2 regions of the Paenibacillus sp. E194 genome follow, and region 1 is predicted to be linked to the other one. Evidence: predicted binding sites of a transcription regulator. Region 1 holds the regulator's gene; the other holds the start of a gene.
What was found. Region 1 encodes NrdR, which represses ribonucleotide reductase genes. Its sites were predicted from a motif close to AACACNATATATNGTGTT; they were not measured.
Positions count from the first base shown of each region.

Region 1 (8,672 bases):
GCGGGAACGGTGCTCTATGTGTCATGTGCGCGACAAGAAGGAAACGTTATACTGTGGATCGGAGACGACGGAATTGGCGTTCAGGAGCCGATCAAGGAACATATTTTCGAGGAATTTATCCGTGGCGATGGGCCGATCAAAGACAGTACAGGCTTAGGTCTCGCCATTTGCAAAAAAATCATAACGCTCCATGATGGCACGATTGAACTAACGCAGGATCAGTGTTACCATACCTTGTTTCAAATCACGTTGACTATTACGGAGGACTAGAGTCCCTTCACGATGTCGGGCATCACCTTCAGGCTTCGATACCACGGATCGTTTGCATGCCCGGTTCTAGCCCATTGCAATATTAAGCTCCAGTTTGAAGTATTCCTTTTGGTGTTACACCCTTTACAAACGGATCATCCCGTGTATAATGAAAGCTGTCAAGCATATGAACAATGGAACAACTGCATAGTGAATTTCGAACACTAGGGGTGCTGTAACAAGCTGAGAGACAGCGGCAACGCTGTTAACCCTTATAACCCGAACTAGATAATACTAGCGTGGGGAAGTGTAGTCGACTGATTGATATAAGCTGCGGCTTCGTCATGTTCGTCATAGCATGAAGCCATGTTATACCCTTGTATCCTCAAGCGTAACTGCACCGACTCACGGTGCAGTTTTTTTGTTGTCTGCTGACCACAATTTGATTCGTCAGGGAGGATATAAGTTATGAATCAGTTATCTTGCGGTACGAGCCGCATCGTTGGTTGTCGCTTTTCCATCTATCCGATGAGCGATCGCTTCGTTGAACTTATTTTGGAAGCGTTGCGAGACACAGACATGTCCAAGGTATGGTGCCATACCGATGATGTCAGCACCTGGGTTCGTGGGCGCAGTGAACATGTATTCGATGTCGTTCAGTCTATCTATTTACATAGCGCGGCAAGTGGAGAACATGTTGTGCTGAATGCTACCTTCTCTGTTGGCTGTCCGGGCGACACACAAGGAGATGCCTTCATGAATACGGACGAAATTCGAATGAATGCGGAACGGTATCAAGCGATTCCTCTCAAGGTCGCTGCTCATTTTGCGCTCTACCCGCTCGGAACGGCAGATTACATGGATACGATCTATGAGATCATTGGCCTTGCTAAGGAAGAAGGCACTTTCGATGAGAGCGCTCATTATGCAAGCCGCTTAGAAGGAGATGCACAGCGAGTATTTACTACACTTGAGAACGCGTTTAATCGGGCGAGAAAATCAGACAAGTCCCATGTGGTGATGACAACTACGATGTCAGCCAACAGCCCTTCCACAAGGTAGCAGCTGAAGATAAAGAATTTCCAAAATGCAAATTACAAACCCAACGGACTCATCCGATCATCGTTCTAAGAAAAGAGGAATGTTCATGAATTCGCGAAACATCCAATGGAAACTACGAGATATCGTCGTTCTCAGTTCATTATCTGTTGTGTTTGCCGTCATTTATCTGCTCTTCTTGCAAATAGGCAATGTGCTTGTTGGCTTTATGGGGCCGATGGGATATGAAGTCATCTTCGGCATTTGGTTTATCGTATCGATCATCGCTACCTATATTATCCGCAAGCCCGGGGCTGCCGTCATTTCTGAGACAGTCGCTGGACTGATTGAGGTATTAATCGGCAACGCCGTAGGGCCTATTTTGATTGTATCCGCCCTAATTCAAGGTTTGGGTGCCGAAGCCGTATTTGCCGCTACAAGATATCGGAATTATTCAACCAAAGTGCTTATGCTGGCTGGGGTGGGCTCCGCTGTATTCAGCTTCGCATGGGGGTATTTCCGCAGCGGTTATGCGGTCTACTCTGTTGGTCTCATCATCGCGATGTTCGTCGTTCGCTGTATAAGTGGCGCACTCATCTCAGGTCTACTTGGCAAATGGATTGCGGACGCCTTGGCCAATACTGGAGTTCTTAGAAGCTTCCCAATTGCAAAGGGGCAGCGATAACATGGCAAGCCCAGCGCTTCTCCTTCCCAAGCACCCAGCACATTCGATTATACAACGTGACGTCGAGCATGGAGCTCTTATTGCACTGGAAGCCACTGATCTGACACTCGCCTTCGAGACCGAAGGCGAGCCCGTCTTATCCAACATCAATGTCACCCTGCATGAGGGGGAAACCGTTCTGCTGCTAGGCCCAAGCGGCTGCGGCAAGAGCTCACTAGCCTTTTGCCTGACTGGGCTGTATCCACATGCAATAGACAGTCTCGTCGAAGGCAGTGTCCTCGTGTATGGCAAGCCAATTGAACAGTACGATTCCGGTGAAGCGGCCCAGCATATCGGGATTGTATTCCAAGATTTCGAAAGTCAGTTCTGTATGCTGCGTGTAGAAGAAGAAATAGCCTTTTGCCTAGAAAATCGGGATTGCCCTCGAACTGAGATGGAATCCATGATTCAAGAGGTATTAGAAAAGGTAGGATTGCTCCCATGGCGTCATGCGTATATCCACGAGCTGTCGGGAGGCATGAAGCAGAAGCTGGCTCTCGCCTGCGCTCTAGCCCTTCGCGTGCATATGCTAGTGTTGGATGAGCCTACATCGAATCTCGATCCGTATACAAGACACCAATTTGCTTTACTCATTTCAGAACTGGCACGCAAGGAAGGGATGGCTCTGCTTATCATTGAGCATCAATTGGACGATTGGATCGGCATGACGGATCGCCTGCTCGTGATGGATGAGGAGGGAGCCCTCGTCTTTGACGGTCTTCCTGTCTCCTACTTCAAGCATCATGCAGCTGAAGCCAAGTCACGCGGTATCTGGCTTCCGCAAGCGTTGGAACTGCAGCAATCCATCCGTGAGTGGTTTAATCGCAGCAACAGTAGCGATAGCAGCAACGATGACGATAGTAGAAATATAAGCGATTTCAGCAATTATGATGATCAGTTCTTTCGCCAGCGTCTCACAGCCGCAGACCCTGCACTCACAGACGAAGATCTCTTGAAGCTGCTGCTGTCGCTCCCTGAATGCGCACAGCAGGATGTGATGCGCATCCTAACATCAGCTCAATCGAACGGATCCCCACGAAAGCCTGAGGAAGTCATGCAAGCGCACAACCTTGTCTATCGGCGCAAAGGGAGAGTAATCCTCGATCACGTGTCCCTTACTCTGCGTGCAGGGGAATGGGTGGCACTTGTCGGTCCGAACGGAGCTGGGAAGTCTACCCTCGCCTCCCTCTTATCTGGATTGACACAGCCAGATGAAGGTCAAATCATCCTGAATGGCATGCCTCTTCATCGATATGCGGAGCGGGAGCTGAGAGCCTTCATCGGATATGTATTCCAGAATCCAGAGCATCAGTTCATTACCGATACCGTGTTCGATGAACTTGCATTCGGGATGCGCTTGCAGCTTCTGAGCGAAGAAGAAGTACAGCAGCATGTTGGAGAAGCCTTGACACGCTTCCGCTTGAACAAGGTTGCCAATGCCAATCCCTTCTCCATCAGCCAAGGGCAGAAGCGGAGACTTAGTGTCGCTTCCGTTCTTACCGACAGCCAACAGCTATTGTTATGCGATGAACCGACATATGGACAAGACGCTTATACATCCAAGCAGCTGATGGACACCCTCCAAGAACGAACCCAAGCAGGAGCTACTGTCCTGATGATCACGCATGATATGGAGTGGGTTCAGACCTATGCCGACCGAATTATCGTGCTAGATGATGGTTGCATACGGTTTGACGGCAGCCCTTCCAAGCTGTGGAGGGAGCACCCTGAGCTCGTGGATAAGTGTCATCTGCGAATGCCGATGAACTTCGCGGTGGCATCTCGCCTACTTGCACAGACGTCAGGTATCGAAGGAGGAGATCATCCTGATACTCCGTGATTGGAATCCAAGCATTAAGGGGCTTGCGATCATTATAGCGGTTATAATGCTGTCATTGACGTTCGATCCGGTTACACCGCTTGCAGCACTAGTCTACATCGTTCTATTTACATTCCTATTGGGGAACATATCATGGCGTAAATGGCTGCTTAGCTTCTGCCCCTTCCTCATTATGGGCATCGGCTACGTGTGGACGGCTCTCGTCTTCCCACGTTCTGCCGATCCCGCTTCAAGTGCCATTCTATGGCAGTGGTGGTCGTTCATCATTACAGAGACCACGTTCCAGCAGGCAATATCACTCGGACTCAGAGTGCTTATCTTCTCCGCCTTGTCGCTCATCTTCATCCTGACGACAGATCCTGTGCGATTCATGCTGAGCCTGATGCAGCAGTGCAAGCTTCCGCCCAAGTGGGCATACGGTATTCTGGCAGGCTATCGCTTCCTGCCCTTCTTCAAGGAGGAACTGCGCATCATACAGGATGCGCACCGCATGCGAGGCATAGAACGGGAGCGGGGCTGGAAGAGCAAGCTGCGGGCATGGAAACGTTATGCGATTCCACTGCTCGCTTCAGCTATCCGCAAGTCGGAGCGTGTAGCTGCCGCCATGATATCGAAGGGATTCACAGGCCGACGCGGAAGAACTTATTATGTGAAGCTTCGAGTCACCTGGAAGGATTGGACCTTGCTTTTCCTTCTGCTAGGCGGAATCGCATTATGCTACTACGTATCCTGGAAACTCGGGTTCGTACAATGGTACCAAGGACAGCTGTGAGAGTATGACACCCTTTTCGTACATCATGCATAACATATCTAAGCACATTGTATGTTCCGCTATTATGCGAAAAGGAGGTCTTTCTATGCCTAAAAAAAATCACGCCTAAGAAGATCACGTCTAAGACGTTATCCCCCCATTACTCCAAAAGTGTAAAGTACATGAAAAAATTCGTTAAGATAAAGGCCAAAAACGGTAACATATATACTGGCACCATCGTGAAAGTAGATAAAAAGAGAGTGTACTTAAAGGTCAACTCCGTAAAGCACGCGGGAAAAGTACACACTTCATTTTTCCCTTTCATCTTGCCGTTGGTGCTCTTCGATCTCCTTGCTATCGTGCTGCTTGACACCCGCAGAAGAATTATTTTTTAACGACCTATTCTCCCTCAAATGTTTGAGGGAGTTTTTATTTGGCAATCCGCACTGTAATTGATTAATCGACAAAATACAAAGAACCCCTGAAGCAGATTACTGCTTAAGGGGTTTTTCCGAGCTTGTTTAAACTATTTATCTGAGTGTTCGCCAAGGGCGTTCTTCGACAGAAGATGATTCAGTTCCTTCATAAACATGCTGATATCCTTGAACTGACGATAGACCGATGCGAACCGCACATAAGCAACTTCATCAACGGGATAGAGCTGTTCCATGACGAAATCACCGATGACACGGCTGTCTACCTCCGCATGGGCGGTATCGCGAAGCTGCTTCTCGACCTCCGAAGCAATCATCTCCAGCCGCTCCACAGATACTGGACGCTTCTCGCAAGCGCGAATGAGTCCCCGCAGCATCTTGTCTCTGCTGAACTCTTCCCTGCTTCCGTCCTTCTTAATGACGATGAGCGGAGTCTCCTCCACCATCTCAAATGTAGTAAAGCGTCTGCTGCACAGCTCGCACTCCCGCCTGCGGCGAATAGACTTATTGTCGTTCGCTGGACGAGAATCAAGTACCTTTGTTCCTAAGTGGTCACAATAAGGACACTTCATTTTCGTTCCTCCGTTCTACTCTTGATGTTTATCAAAATTCAATTTTTAAAAAGTTACCAGTGGTTACCTGTAATGATCTTTGAAAGAATGCACACAATACAATTACCAACCGCAAGGAGGTGAATCAAATGAGCCAAAACAATCGTTCCAGCAACAACTTGGTCGTACCTCAAGCGACAGCAGCTCTTGAACAAATGAAGTTCGAGATCGCACAAGAGTTGGGCATTGCCATCCCATCTGACGGATACTATGGCAACATGGCAACTCGTGACACGGGTTCTATCGGGGGTTACATCACGAAGCGCCTTGTCCAAATCGCTGAACAATCTCTTGCAGGTCAATACAAATAATGACGGAAGAAGCGTCGGACATCATGCGCGATAGCGGTATCGGCTTGTCCGATGCTTCTTCTTCATTCTACTTCATTTTCGGATAGATGTTTTTATACTTATCATAATAATGGATAACACGCTGTACGTACAACTTTGTTTCCCCATATGGAATTTGCTGCTTGGCTGTGTCATAGCTGCCGTCCCATACTTTGTTGCGAATCCATTTGTTCACATTGCCGGGACCCGCGTTGTAAGCAGCGATCGCCGCTATCCAATTCTCATTGAATTGCTTATGCAGCGATTTCAGATACCATGTTCCAATAAGAATATTGGGGTCGGCCGTATTTTTCAACTCGTCCAAAGACCAACGATTATTCATCTTCAGCTGCTCCATCGCCCATGTGGCCGTTTCCGGCATCAGCTGCATGACTCCAATCGCTCCCTTGCGAGATTCGCGCCCCGCTTGGAAGTTCGTCTCCACTCGAATGATAGCAGCCACAAGCAGAGGATCTACATCATATTGGGCTGCATATTTGCGGATCTCGTCTTCATACGCAATCGGGTACATCCATCTCCCCAGCCATTGCGACTGAACGAACAGCAAGAACAGCATGCCCAAAAACAACAGCAATAGCACTCTCTTTTTGCGGAGCATTTTCATCATACGATTCATGGCAAGCCTTTCTCCGACCAGAAATGGTCGAGCTGCTTGATCGTATCTTCCAACGAACCGCTATTGTCGATAATAATGTCCGCCAGCTCTCGCTTCTTCTCCATACTCCACTGAGCATTCAGCCTCTGTTCAGCTTCGCGCTCGCTCCAACCGTCCCGTTCCATTAGACGCTGTAATTGAACACTTTTTGGAACATACACTACCAATATCGAATCGAACATCTCGCTTAGACCTGACTCATACAGGAGCGGAATATCGACGACAACAAGGCGTTCTGGATAGTCCCGCTCATATTGATGCATTTGACGTTGGATTTCCTTCCGGATAGCCGGGTGGGTGATATTTTCTAACGCTTTGCGACTTGTCTCATCTGCAAAGACAACCTCCCCTAATCGCTTCCGATTGAGCGTTCCGTCCGCAAGCAGCATGTCCGATCCGAAATGCACCGCAATTTGCTCCAACACGGGACTGCCAGGGAGAACGACTTCCCTGGCAATCTTATCAGCATCAACCAGCAGAGCGCCTCGCTCCACTAGTAATCGGGAGACGGTGCTCTTGCCGGAAGCGATACCTCCGGTTAACCCGATGTTCATGCCTTCACCTCATTCTATAATAATGCCGCTTACGTCAGCAGCTTAATAATCCCCATTATGATTAACATCAGTCCTGGCACAAATGACAGCTTCCCAATCCAGCGTGCGCCTGCGAATGCAATCCCAATATGAATGCCGAATCGAAGAAATATGCCGCTGAATAAGGCGATAACAATCGCGGTCATGAGTGCAGGATAGCCTAACAACGCAGCTCCTATACCCGCTCCAAATGCATCCAACGACAATGCGACTCCAAGCCACGCAGCCTCTACTGCACTTATAGTGCCTGAACGATCCATGTCCGCAGCGCTTGGAGTCTTCAATATTTGAATGACAACGCCAAGGCTCTTCAATTGAATGCGCACCACTTGCTTCGGCTCATCCCCCATTGAAATAGATGGAACTAAAGAGGATTGAGCAACTGCTGATACATGCATCTGATCTGCTGCCGCATCATCACTGCCTGCTATCTGATCCAACGGAGCTTCCTCATCGTGCGATGAGCGAAGCAGCTGCAGGATAGCCCAACAGCCAATCCCGACAAGAATAAGTGAACCGATCCACTGAGCTACAGCAGGAGATACATACTGAATAAGCAAGTTGCCCACTTGCATCGACAGTAGAATAACCAGTCCAGAGCAGCACGCAATGACAGCAATTGAAGTCCATGGGATGCGGAGCCGGCGCAATCCGTAGGTCATTCCTACTCCGAAGCTATCCAGACTCAATGCAAAAGCCAGGATAAACAAAGACACTGTATGAATAAGCAACTACCGTTCCCTCCCGCAAGGCAGTTCCCGAGCAAGTGCAAACTAGCGTACAACTCACAGCTCAGGAATCCCGATTTACCATATCATATGGGCAAGAGTGGATAAGAGTGCTTATTCAAGTTTTCAGCTTACCTAGATTCCATTACTGAGAACGATGCTGGCATACCGGGCAGTAATGGGTACCCCGACCGCCGACTACTGTCTTCTCAATGATACTGCCGCAATGAACACAAGGTTGACCTTGACGTCCATACATTTGCAGCTGATGCTGGAACATCCCCATTTCCCCTTGGCCATTCACATATGACTTGATAGAGGAGCCACCAGCTTCAACCGCTTCCTTAAGAGTATCAATAATCGCGCGATGCAGGAGCTCGTACTCTTCGTCAGTAAGCTCATCTGCCGCACGATTCGGGTGAATGCCTGCTCTAAAGAGAGCTTCATCCACATAAATATTTCCGATTCCTACTACGATGTGCTGGTTCAGCAGGACTGGCTTAATAAAGCTGCGCCGTCTTCTCATCGCTTCCGCGAAACGTTCGACGGTAAATTCCGGAGACAAGGGTTCAACTCCCAGCTTATGAAGTGGAGGCTGCTCCCATTCCTCGCCTGCTGCGAATAGATGCATCGTGCCGAATTGGCGGACATCCTTATAACGCAGCTCGGTACCGTCATCGAAATGGAAAATAACATGCG
Region 1 covers NZ_JMDX01000032.1:8,970-17,641, forward strand. Annotated here, with positions in the region: gene AZ66_RS06745 (HAMP domain-containing sensor histidine kinase) at 1-270, shown strand, start outside; TPP riboswitch at 466-572, shown strand; gene AZ66_RS06750 (YkoF family thiamine/hydroxymethylpyrimidine-binding protein) at 718-1,311, shown strand; gene AZ66_RS06755 (ECF transporter S component) at 1,397-1,972, shown strand; gene AZ66_RS06760 (ABC transporter ATP-binding protein) at 1,974-3,851, shown strand; gene AZ66_RS06765 (energy-coupling factor transporter transmembrane component T family protein) at 3,838-4,623, shown strand; gene nrdR (transcriptional regulator NrdR) at 5,129-5,608, opposite strand; gene AZ66_RS06780 (alpha/beta-type small acid-soluble spore protein) at 5,737-5,958, shown strand; gene AZ66_RS06785 (lytic transglycosylase domain-containing protein) at 6,026-6,613, opposite strand; gene coaE (dephospho-CoA kinase) at 6,610-7,206, opposite strand; gene AZ66_RS06795 (MntP/YtaF family protein) at 7,236-7,976, opposite strand; gene mutM (DNA-formamidopyrimidine glycosylase) at 8,119-8,672, opposite strand, start outside.

Region 2 (8,672 bases), on a different contig from region 1:
TGCGCTGCGCTCCCAATCCCCGTCGAACCACAGCAGATCCACCTTGCCATAGTCAGTAAGCAATTCACGCAATTGATTGTTATTAAATTCAAGGAAGCGCTGCCATGCTTCTTCATCCTGTACACCATCCGTCGGACTGCAGAAGCGGTTCACCTTGCTCAGATCCTCAGGCACCTTCCCGCCTTCGTACACACTTGCATAATCTGGATGTGACCAGTCAATCAAGGAATAGTACATACCTAGCTTAATACCGCGATCTGTAAGCGCCTTGGCATACTCTTTGATAAGATCACGCTTGGCAGGCGTCTTCTTCACAACGTTCAAGTCACTGTACTTCGTATCCCACAATGCAACGCCATCATGATGCTTCGTTGTCAGAACTGCATATTTCGCACCAGACTTCTCGAAGAGGTCTGCCCACTTGTCTGCATCGAACTTGCTTGCCGTAAATCCATCGAGCTGCTTCATGTAGTCTTCATACGACACTCTTCCATTATAGAAAGACCAGGATTCTGAAATCCCATCGACCGCATAAATGCCATAATGAATGAAAATCCCAAGCTTCGCTTTCTCAAACCACGGTTGTACCATTGTTATGCCCTCCCATATTCTAGTTGTACAATTCGTATTATCGCATATTTTGCTAGAAAAGTGTTAGCGAAAACATTCCGCGCCACACCTAACTTTTTCACAGTTAGATGTGGCGCGGAATCCAAGTGGCAGACACGCCTTATTTGGTTGTTGAAGCCTAGTTATTTCGTAATATCAATAAAGCCTTCTCCGAACACATCCCGCACATCATGAATCGTAATAAATGCATCCTTATCAGTTGCTCGGACGATTTTCTTCAAGGTTGATACTTCTTGCTTACTAATAACAATATACAGTACTTGCTTCCGATCCTTCGTGTAATAACCGTGTCCTTCCAGTACCGTCACTCCTCGATCCATGACGACATTCACTTGTTCCGCGATCCGATCATGCTCCTCAGAGATAATCGTAACCGCCTTCTTCGGATTCAAGCCTTCGATAATGAAGTCCATCACCTTCGTCCCAACATACAGCATCGCGATAGTTAGCATCAAGCCTTGCGGTCCAATGATGAAGAACGACGCGAATGCAACGATGAGGTCGAAGAACAATAATGCGTAACTTATATTCCAATCCAAATACTTGTTCATAATGCGTGCCAAAATCGTCGAGCCTGCTGTTGTGCCACCAACTCGGATGATGAGACCGATCCCGACACCTGCGAAAATACCGCCAAAAATCGCATTGATCATGAGCTCATTGGATGCAATCCGCCAGCTCTCCGTCAAATGCAGGAATAATGAGTTGAACACAACTGCAATGATGGTATAGATCGTCGTATTCTTATCCAAGAATTTGTAGCCAACGACAAGCAATACCGCATTTAAAATCAAGTTCATCAACCCTGGTGACCATTCAAACAGATAGTAGAGAATAATGGTAACCCCTGTTACCCCGCCCTCACCGAAATCATTGGGGATAACAAACAAGTTAACTGCTAATGCAAAAATGAAAGCGCCTGCGATAATGATAGCAATATCCGTAATTCTTTTTTTCATGAAAGCCCGTCCTTTATGTATGAAAATCATCTGTCCGAATTATCTCATCAAACTAAAGCAGTGAAAATTGATTCATGAATATACGGGTGTTCCCCTAGTATGGATATACATGATACATGCAGCCGGTACATTAAGTATTCCGCTCTTATGACACGACAATACAAAAACAACTGAGCGTTCCCACTCAGTTGTTCTTGCATCATTCCTAGCAATCCTTATCATCTTATGCAAAGATATCGGATTGTTTGACACGATCGTTCAGCATTGTAAAGTCTTTGTCTTGCAAAGGCTCTACCTTACCCTTTTGATATCCGCTTCCCTTCGTGGAGAAGAAGTCATGTGTACTTGTTTCGGTACGGATACCGTTCAAGACAACTGGGTTAACATCTTCTTCTGGGAAGTATTGCTCAAAGCCCAAGTTCATGAGCGCTTTGTTGCCATTGTAACGAATGTATTTCTTCACTTCATGTGTAAGTCCAATTGCATCATACAGCTGCTCGGTGTATTCAAGCTCGTTCTCGTACAATTCAAGCATCAGCTTGTTCACGAATTGGGACAATTCACGCTGCACGTCCGCACTTTGCTTATTGTAAATTTCCTGTGCAAGCAAGCCTACGAACACGCCATGGACGCTCTCGTCGCGGATGATCAGCTTAATGATCTCACCGCTTGCTACCATCTTGCCTTGTCCAGCCAAGTACAGTGGATAGAAGAAGCCGGAATAGAACAGGAAACTCTCCAAGAATACCGATGCCACCATCGCTTTGTACAAGCTGATTGGATCGTTGTCTTGAATGCCCTTATATAGGCCGTCAATGATTGCTGTCTTCTTCTGCAGGTGCTTATTGTCTTTTACCCAATCGAATGTCTCATCAATCATTGCTGTGCTAGCAACCGTCGTAAAGATGGTGCTGTAGCTCTTCGCATGAATTTCTTCCATTGCCGCTTGGAAGATCAGAATTGCCTTCTTCTGCTTCCCTTCTACATGCTGCGCAATAACCGGCATTCCCACGTTCCCTTGTTCTGTATCCAGCAAGGTCAAGCCGCCAAGCACATGCATATAGGCAAGTTTCTCATCATCGGACATTTTCGTCCAAGACTTCAAGTCTTTCGAGATTGGAATCTCCGTATCAAGCCAGAATTGGGACGTATTTTGCGTCCACAGCATTTCCATATAATCCGATTCAGGTCTGTTCCAGTTAACAGCTTCAAAGTTTCTCATCTACGAATCTCCTTCTAGAGGTAATTCAAAAAGACCGCTTTAGATCACGAAGTAATATACACAGTGCTCGGTGCTGAAAACCATCCTTTTTGAACTCTCATTTAATGCAGGTTGCGCTCAATTAGACAACGCAGCTTACACACTCATCGATTGTTTTCTTCTTCGTACGTGTATAGTAGAGCGTCTTAAGCCCCTTCTTCTGTGCGTAAATATAATATTTTGCAAGATCACGAGTCGTCAGATCATCCTTAACAAACAGTACCGTTGAGATCGCTTGGTCAATATGAACTTGAACATCCGCAACCAAGTCAATCAGGTTGAACATATCCATGTCATATGCTTCTTTGTAATAGAAGTAGTTCTCATCGTTAATGTAAGGCATTGGATAAATCGTCTTGGAATCTCCGTACTCACGCTCCTCGATGCGCTGAGTAATCGGTGCGATCGAAGCTGTTGACGACTGCAAGTACGAGATAGAGCCTGTAGGTGCGATTGCCAGACGGTATGCATGGTACAAGCCATGCTCCATCACTTGCTCCTTCAAGCGAGCCCAGTCTTCCAATGTAGGCATCGAGTGACCGTCGAACAATTCCTTCACTCGATCTGTCTTCGGAGTGAAGTCCGTGTTCAAGTATCTATCGAAATATGCGCCGCTCGCATATTCACTCTTGTCAAAGTCCGTGAACGTCACGCCGCGCTCTTTCGCAATCAGCATGGAACGTTCCAAGGAATAGAAGTTCAGCATCATGAAGAACGCACGCACGAAGTCTCTTGCTTCCATGGACTCATATGCAATCTTGTTCTTCGCCAAGTAACCGTGCAAGTTCATTGCACCGAGGCCTACCGAATGAAGCTCACGGTTCGCCTTCGCTACGGACGGAACGATGCTGATATTGCTGCGGTCAGATACTTCTGTCAGTGCGTCCATAGAACGATGAACCGTATCACGCATCCGCTTATTCTTCATGACGTTAACAATGTTAAGTGAACCCAAGTTACAGGAAATATCGCGGTTAATCTCATCCTCAATGCCGTAATCGTTAATTGTGGACACTTCACTAAGCTGTGCGATCTCACTGCACAGGTTGGAGAATTTAACCTTGCCGATTTCTTTCAGGGCATGATATTCATTCGTATTGTCTACGAACATGATATATGGGTAACCAGATTCCATCTGAATCTGTGCAATTTTCAAAACTAGGTCGCGAGCGACAATTTTCTTTTTGCGAACTTTCGGATTGTCTACGAGCTCATCATACATTTCGGAGAGATCCATATCATCCAAATGCTTGCCATATGCCTGGAATACCGTGTGCGGATAGAACAAGTACATGTCTTTATCCTGCTCAACAAGCTCGAAGAACTTGTTCGGAGCAACGACGCCGAGCGACAAAGTCTTAATGCGGATTTTCTCATCACTGTTGATTTTCTTCGTATCCAGGAATTCATGGATGTCAGCATGGAATACGTTCAAGTATACAACGCCGCTTCCGTCACGCTGTCCCAGTTGGTTTGCGTAGGAGAAAGCATCCTCGAACAATTTCATAACTGGCAGTACGCCGCTTGCTTTACCGTCTAGCCCTTTGATCTGCTCGCCTGCACCGCGAATCTTGCTCAAGTTCAAGCTCACGCCGCCGCCAATTTTACTTAACTGAAGTGCGGAGTTGATCGCAAATCCAATCGAGTTCATGGAATCGTTCACTTCGAGCAGGAAGCAGCTGACAAGCTCTCCTCTGCGCTTCTTCCCTGCATTCAGGAAGGTTGGCGTTGCTGGCTGATACTCTTGTGCAATCAACAGATCCGCATATTCAAATGCTTTGTTCATATCTCCGCTCGCTAAGAACAGGGATACAACCGCCAGTCTGTCTTCATAACGTTCCAAAAACTTCGTATCATCATTCGTCTTCATCGCGTAGTTATTGTAGAACTTGAACGCACTCATGAAGGATGGGAAGCGGAATTTCTTCGAGTATAGGAACTCGTACAATTTCTTAATATCTTTAAATTCATATTGGTCGAAAATCTCTTTCTCATAGTAATCATTTTCGATCAAATAATGAATCTTCTCTTCAAGGTTATGGAAAAACACTGTATTTTGATTGACATAATCAACGAAGTAGCTCTTTGCTGCGTCGTGATCCTTGCCAAATTGAAATTTACCGTCCTTCTGAACCATGATTTCATTGTTAAGCTGTATCCATTTTGGTATCAAAGTCATGGACCTCCCGAATAAAGTTGTCTACATCTCGTTTTGTCCCGCTGAGTTCAAACTTCATCAGTACGGGGACGGAGTATTCTCTGGAAATATGGTCAGCTGCAAGCCCATACCGAGTGCCCCAGTTCATGTTGCCGCTAGCCGCGACACCTTGGAGCAAATGACTGTGTTCTTCCAGAAACTCTTGCGTGGACTGGGGAACTTGTCCGAACCCGGTCGTGTACGTAATGAGGATAAAAGGCTCATTAAGCTTGGTGTCAGGCGTTACACGAACACACTCCAAATCTAATTTATCGACGAATCGTTTCACGTTACCCGTCTTCGAATCGTAAGCGATAAGCACGTGATCCCTCCGTTGTTCGACTAGATTGCAAATGGAACGAACAAAAAATGCTCATTCAAAAACAAGGATCAAAACGATCGACACGTTGCGTACCCTAATTTCGTGTATGCTGTCGCTTTAATCTCTCAATCTCTGAATAGGCATGTTCTTAGAATCTGGCGCGTTGCGCCGCTCGACTCCAATTGCTGTCACAATATATAGTGTATGTATCGCATTCAACTAACTATATATAGTTCGCTATAGAATCATATACAATTTTAAGAGAAATGGCAAGGTCCATTTTATGACGCTTTCTCTATCAAATTTCATGTCGACTATTGGCACAAAACATTACTATCGTACCACACCTCAGACGAATATTGGAGATCATTTATTTTGGAATTGTAGAGAAATACATGATAAAAAAATTCGATTATTCCCCTTCTCCGCGACTGGATGGCGATCTCCCCAATCTCAAATCTTTTTAATTAACCATGACACAGGAATCAAATCAGCACATTTTTTGATTACCACATACACAATCCAAACATCGAATATAAAGAAGCATACGATAATTAGAAAAGATTACTAGAAGTGATTCATGTCAGTTCATTTTGAGTAGACGGAGGGAAACATCCGATGAGCAAATCTAAAGCGTTGAGAACATCGAGATCATCTGATGTGGTAAATCAGGTGTATTCAAACCGGGTACTGCGATCTGAATTCGATCGGAATTGGAGAACGGAAATTTCAAGAAGTGGTTATGTCATCTACGTTGCAACTGCAAACCGGGCTAAAGTTGAGGTTATACTGTCAGGCGGGGTAAACAAGCGATTGGTGTTTCCGAGAGGCGGAAGAGTGATCGTCGGTGGTGGTGGAACGTCGCATTATAGCAAACCACATCGTACGATCACAATTTAATGATGATTTGTTAACTAGACCCGATACCAATACAAAAAAATAGCGGCAGTACAAGACACCGGAATCGAGTCTAACTGCCGCTGATTCATGAAATGTCACGGAATTTGTACCCTACGATTCATCCACTGCTGCCAAAAAAGATTGAATATGCGAGGCCATCTCTTGAGGATGCGTCAATGGGAGCATGTGGTCTGCACCCGCTATTTCGACGAAAGCAACACGTGGTATCCGCTTGAACTCCTGCGCGATCATGCGCATATCGTCCCACTCCACTGTCCCGTACATAAACAAGGTAGGAACCGCGATTTCCTCCAACTGTTCGATCGCAGGTGGCTGAGGCCATATCACCTCAAAGCTGCGCCACTCTGTGAAGACACGCGTAAAGTATTGGGTGTGCATGTCAATAAAGATATCACGCTGACCGCTAGCCATCACCGTACGATAAATAGGCCCCTGCAATGAATACTGTATCATCTTGCTCACATCCGGAGCGAGTGAATTCAATTGATGAATCCAGCCCCGATACGTCTCTGAGAAGATGAAACCTGTCAAGGATGGAGCAACAGCGATCAGTCGAGCGACTCTATCCGGGGAGGATAATGTAAAGTTAGTAGCCAATTCTCCGCCTATAGAATGCCCAACTAGGGTCACCTGTTCCAGCTTCAGGTCATCCAGCAGTTGACGTAAATCTTCGACAAGGTTGAGCGGCACTTGCGGTGCGGGCGATCGTCCCGTACCACGGGCATCAAAGGTAACGACTTGGTGAGTTCTTGCGAGAAGTGGTACAAGCTCCCCCCATGCCCTTGAATCGGCGCCTCCGCTGTGAATCAACACAATTGGCTCGCCTGTTCCATAAATCGAGTAGTTCAGATCCATTCATGCTCCCTCCCATGTGGCTTTCTATTGATTCTTTCACCTCATATAATAGATATGGCATAAGATTCAGATCAATGATTTTTTAGTTTTTCCTTGCCTTATCTTTCAGAAGCACTGCGATTCCATCGTAGTCGGTCATCGCCAATATCTAGATGGAGAACCGACCTGATATGGTTCTTTTCCTAACTCAATGGAATTTCCCCGGCAACACTTACTCATTTCCCGGGCTCACACTCTCATTTCCCGGGCAACCGCGCGGTTTCGAGCCATTGTGACAGTGAGGTTCAACATAATCACAGAAAAACAGGGTCTGCACCATGCCGAACATCACTCCTTTTTGTCTCTTCAAGCAGCAATGTGCATAACCATGCAAAGAGCGATCCGCTATGGAAATAAGAGATTCTATTTTTTCATTGCCCACCTATTCGCCATCTCAAACATTGCTTGTACATCCATCACCTACAGAGAACATAAAACAGACCGACCATAAGGCCGATCTGCATCATTTAACTTCCTATATATTTCACTTCATTTAATATCCATTCTGTTGAAATAAAGAACGCTTGCTGCTAAGCCGAATAGCGAAGTGATACCGACCGCAATAAACGAGTATAGCGGTGGATAATCCGCTACATAACTTTGTGTCACAATTACATGTGCTGCTGACCAAGGGAACAGCGCCTTGTAATCGGAACTGATCACGGTAACATTCCCTAACGTGATTACCGCCGTGAACATGATGGTAGGCACATAATTTTTGAATAAGAAGGTTACCCAAATCGTCGGTGTGGACAACAGGAACATAAGGACAGCACCTAGTACATAGTCACGCAATGATGACAACAGAACCCCAGCACTTAGCACGTCTGATTTGATAAAAAATGCGAAACCTAATGTAAGCACCCATGCCACCATCGTCAATAGAAGTATCCAGATGAACAGCATAAGCATTTTGCTCGTGATTAGAGCAACTCTTGAAACCGGGATTGTTAGCAGGTTCTTGAGTGTATCCTCCACAAATTCTCGATTGAATAAATATGCAGTAATAACTCCGTACAACAGTACTCCAAGCAGCAGCATCACATTCAGATTCGTGTTATAAAATGAAATTTCGAAAGGGATGACTTTCCCTGGATCACGCTTCATCTGGCTCAAGTAGGCGATGAACATCATAATCGGTGCGGCAGACGCCCCAATAATACTCACGAGAAACATCTTCGACCGTTTCAGCTTCAATAATTCGGTATAGAGCAAATTAACCAATTGTACCACCGCCAATCCGCTTTACGAAATAATCTTCAAGCGTGTCCTCGTGGAGCGTCATGTTGAACACATCAATATCGTTCTGAACGAACATCTTATTCAGCTTGTTCTGTTCTCCAATCCGTGAATATACACGTATCAATCCGTCACCATGGATTTCATAATCATGGACGCCCGCCTGCGACTCAAGCAGCATCGCTGACTTATTGTCATTGGACACACGGAACTCGATGTATTTGCGATTTCGCTTATGCAGCTCTCCAA
Region 2 covers NZ_JMDX01000117.1:7,854-16,525, reverse strand. Annotated here, with positions in the region: gene AZ66_RS16665 (alpha-L-fucosidase) at 1-591, opposite strand, end outside; gene AZ66_RS16660 (YitT family protein) at 753-1,589, opposite strand; gene nrdF (class 1b ribonucleoside-diphosphate reductase subunit beta) at 1,813-2,811, opposite strand; gene nrdE (class 1b ribonucleoside-diphosphate reductase subunit alpha) at 2,933-5,029, opposite strand; gene nrdI (class Ib ribonucleoside-diphosphate reductase assembly flavoprotein NrdI) at 4,998-5,369, opposite strand; gene AZ66_RS16640 (hypothetical protein) at 5,988-6,269, shown strand; gene AZ66_RS16635 (alpha/beta fold hydrolase) at 6,381-7,145, opposite strand; gene AZ66_RS16630 (ABC transporter permease) at 7,674-8,408, opposite strand; gene AZ66_RS16625 (ABC transporter ATP-binding protein) at 8,401-8,672, opposite strand, start outside.
Region 2: nrdI (class Ib ribonucleoside-diphosphate reductase assembly flavoprotein NrdI) is a predicted target of NrdR. The motif match lies at 5,557-5,574, and genes of this name have one in related genera.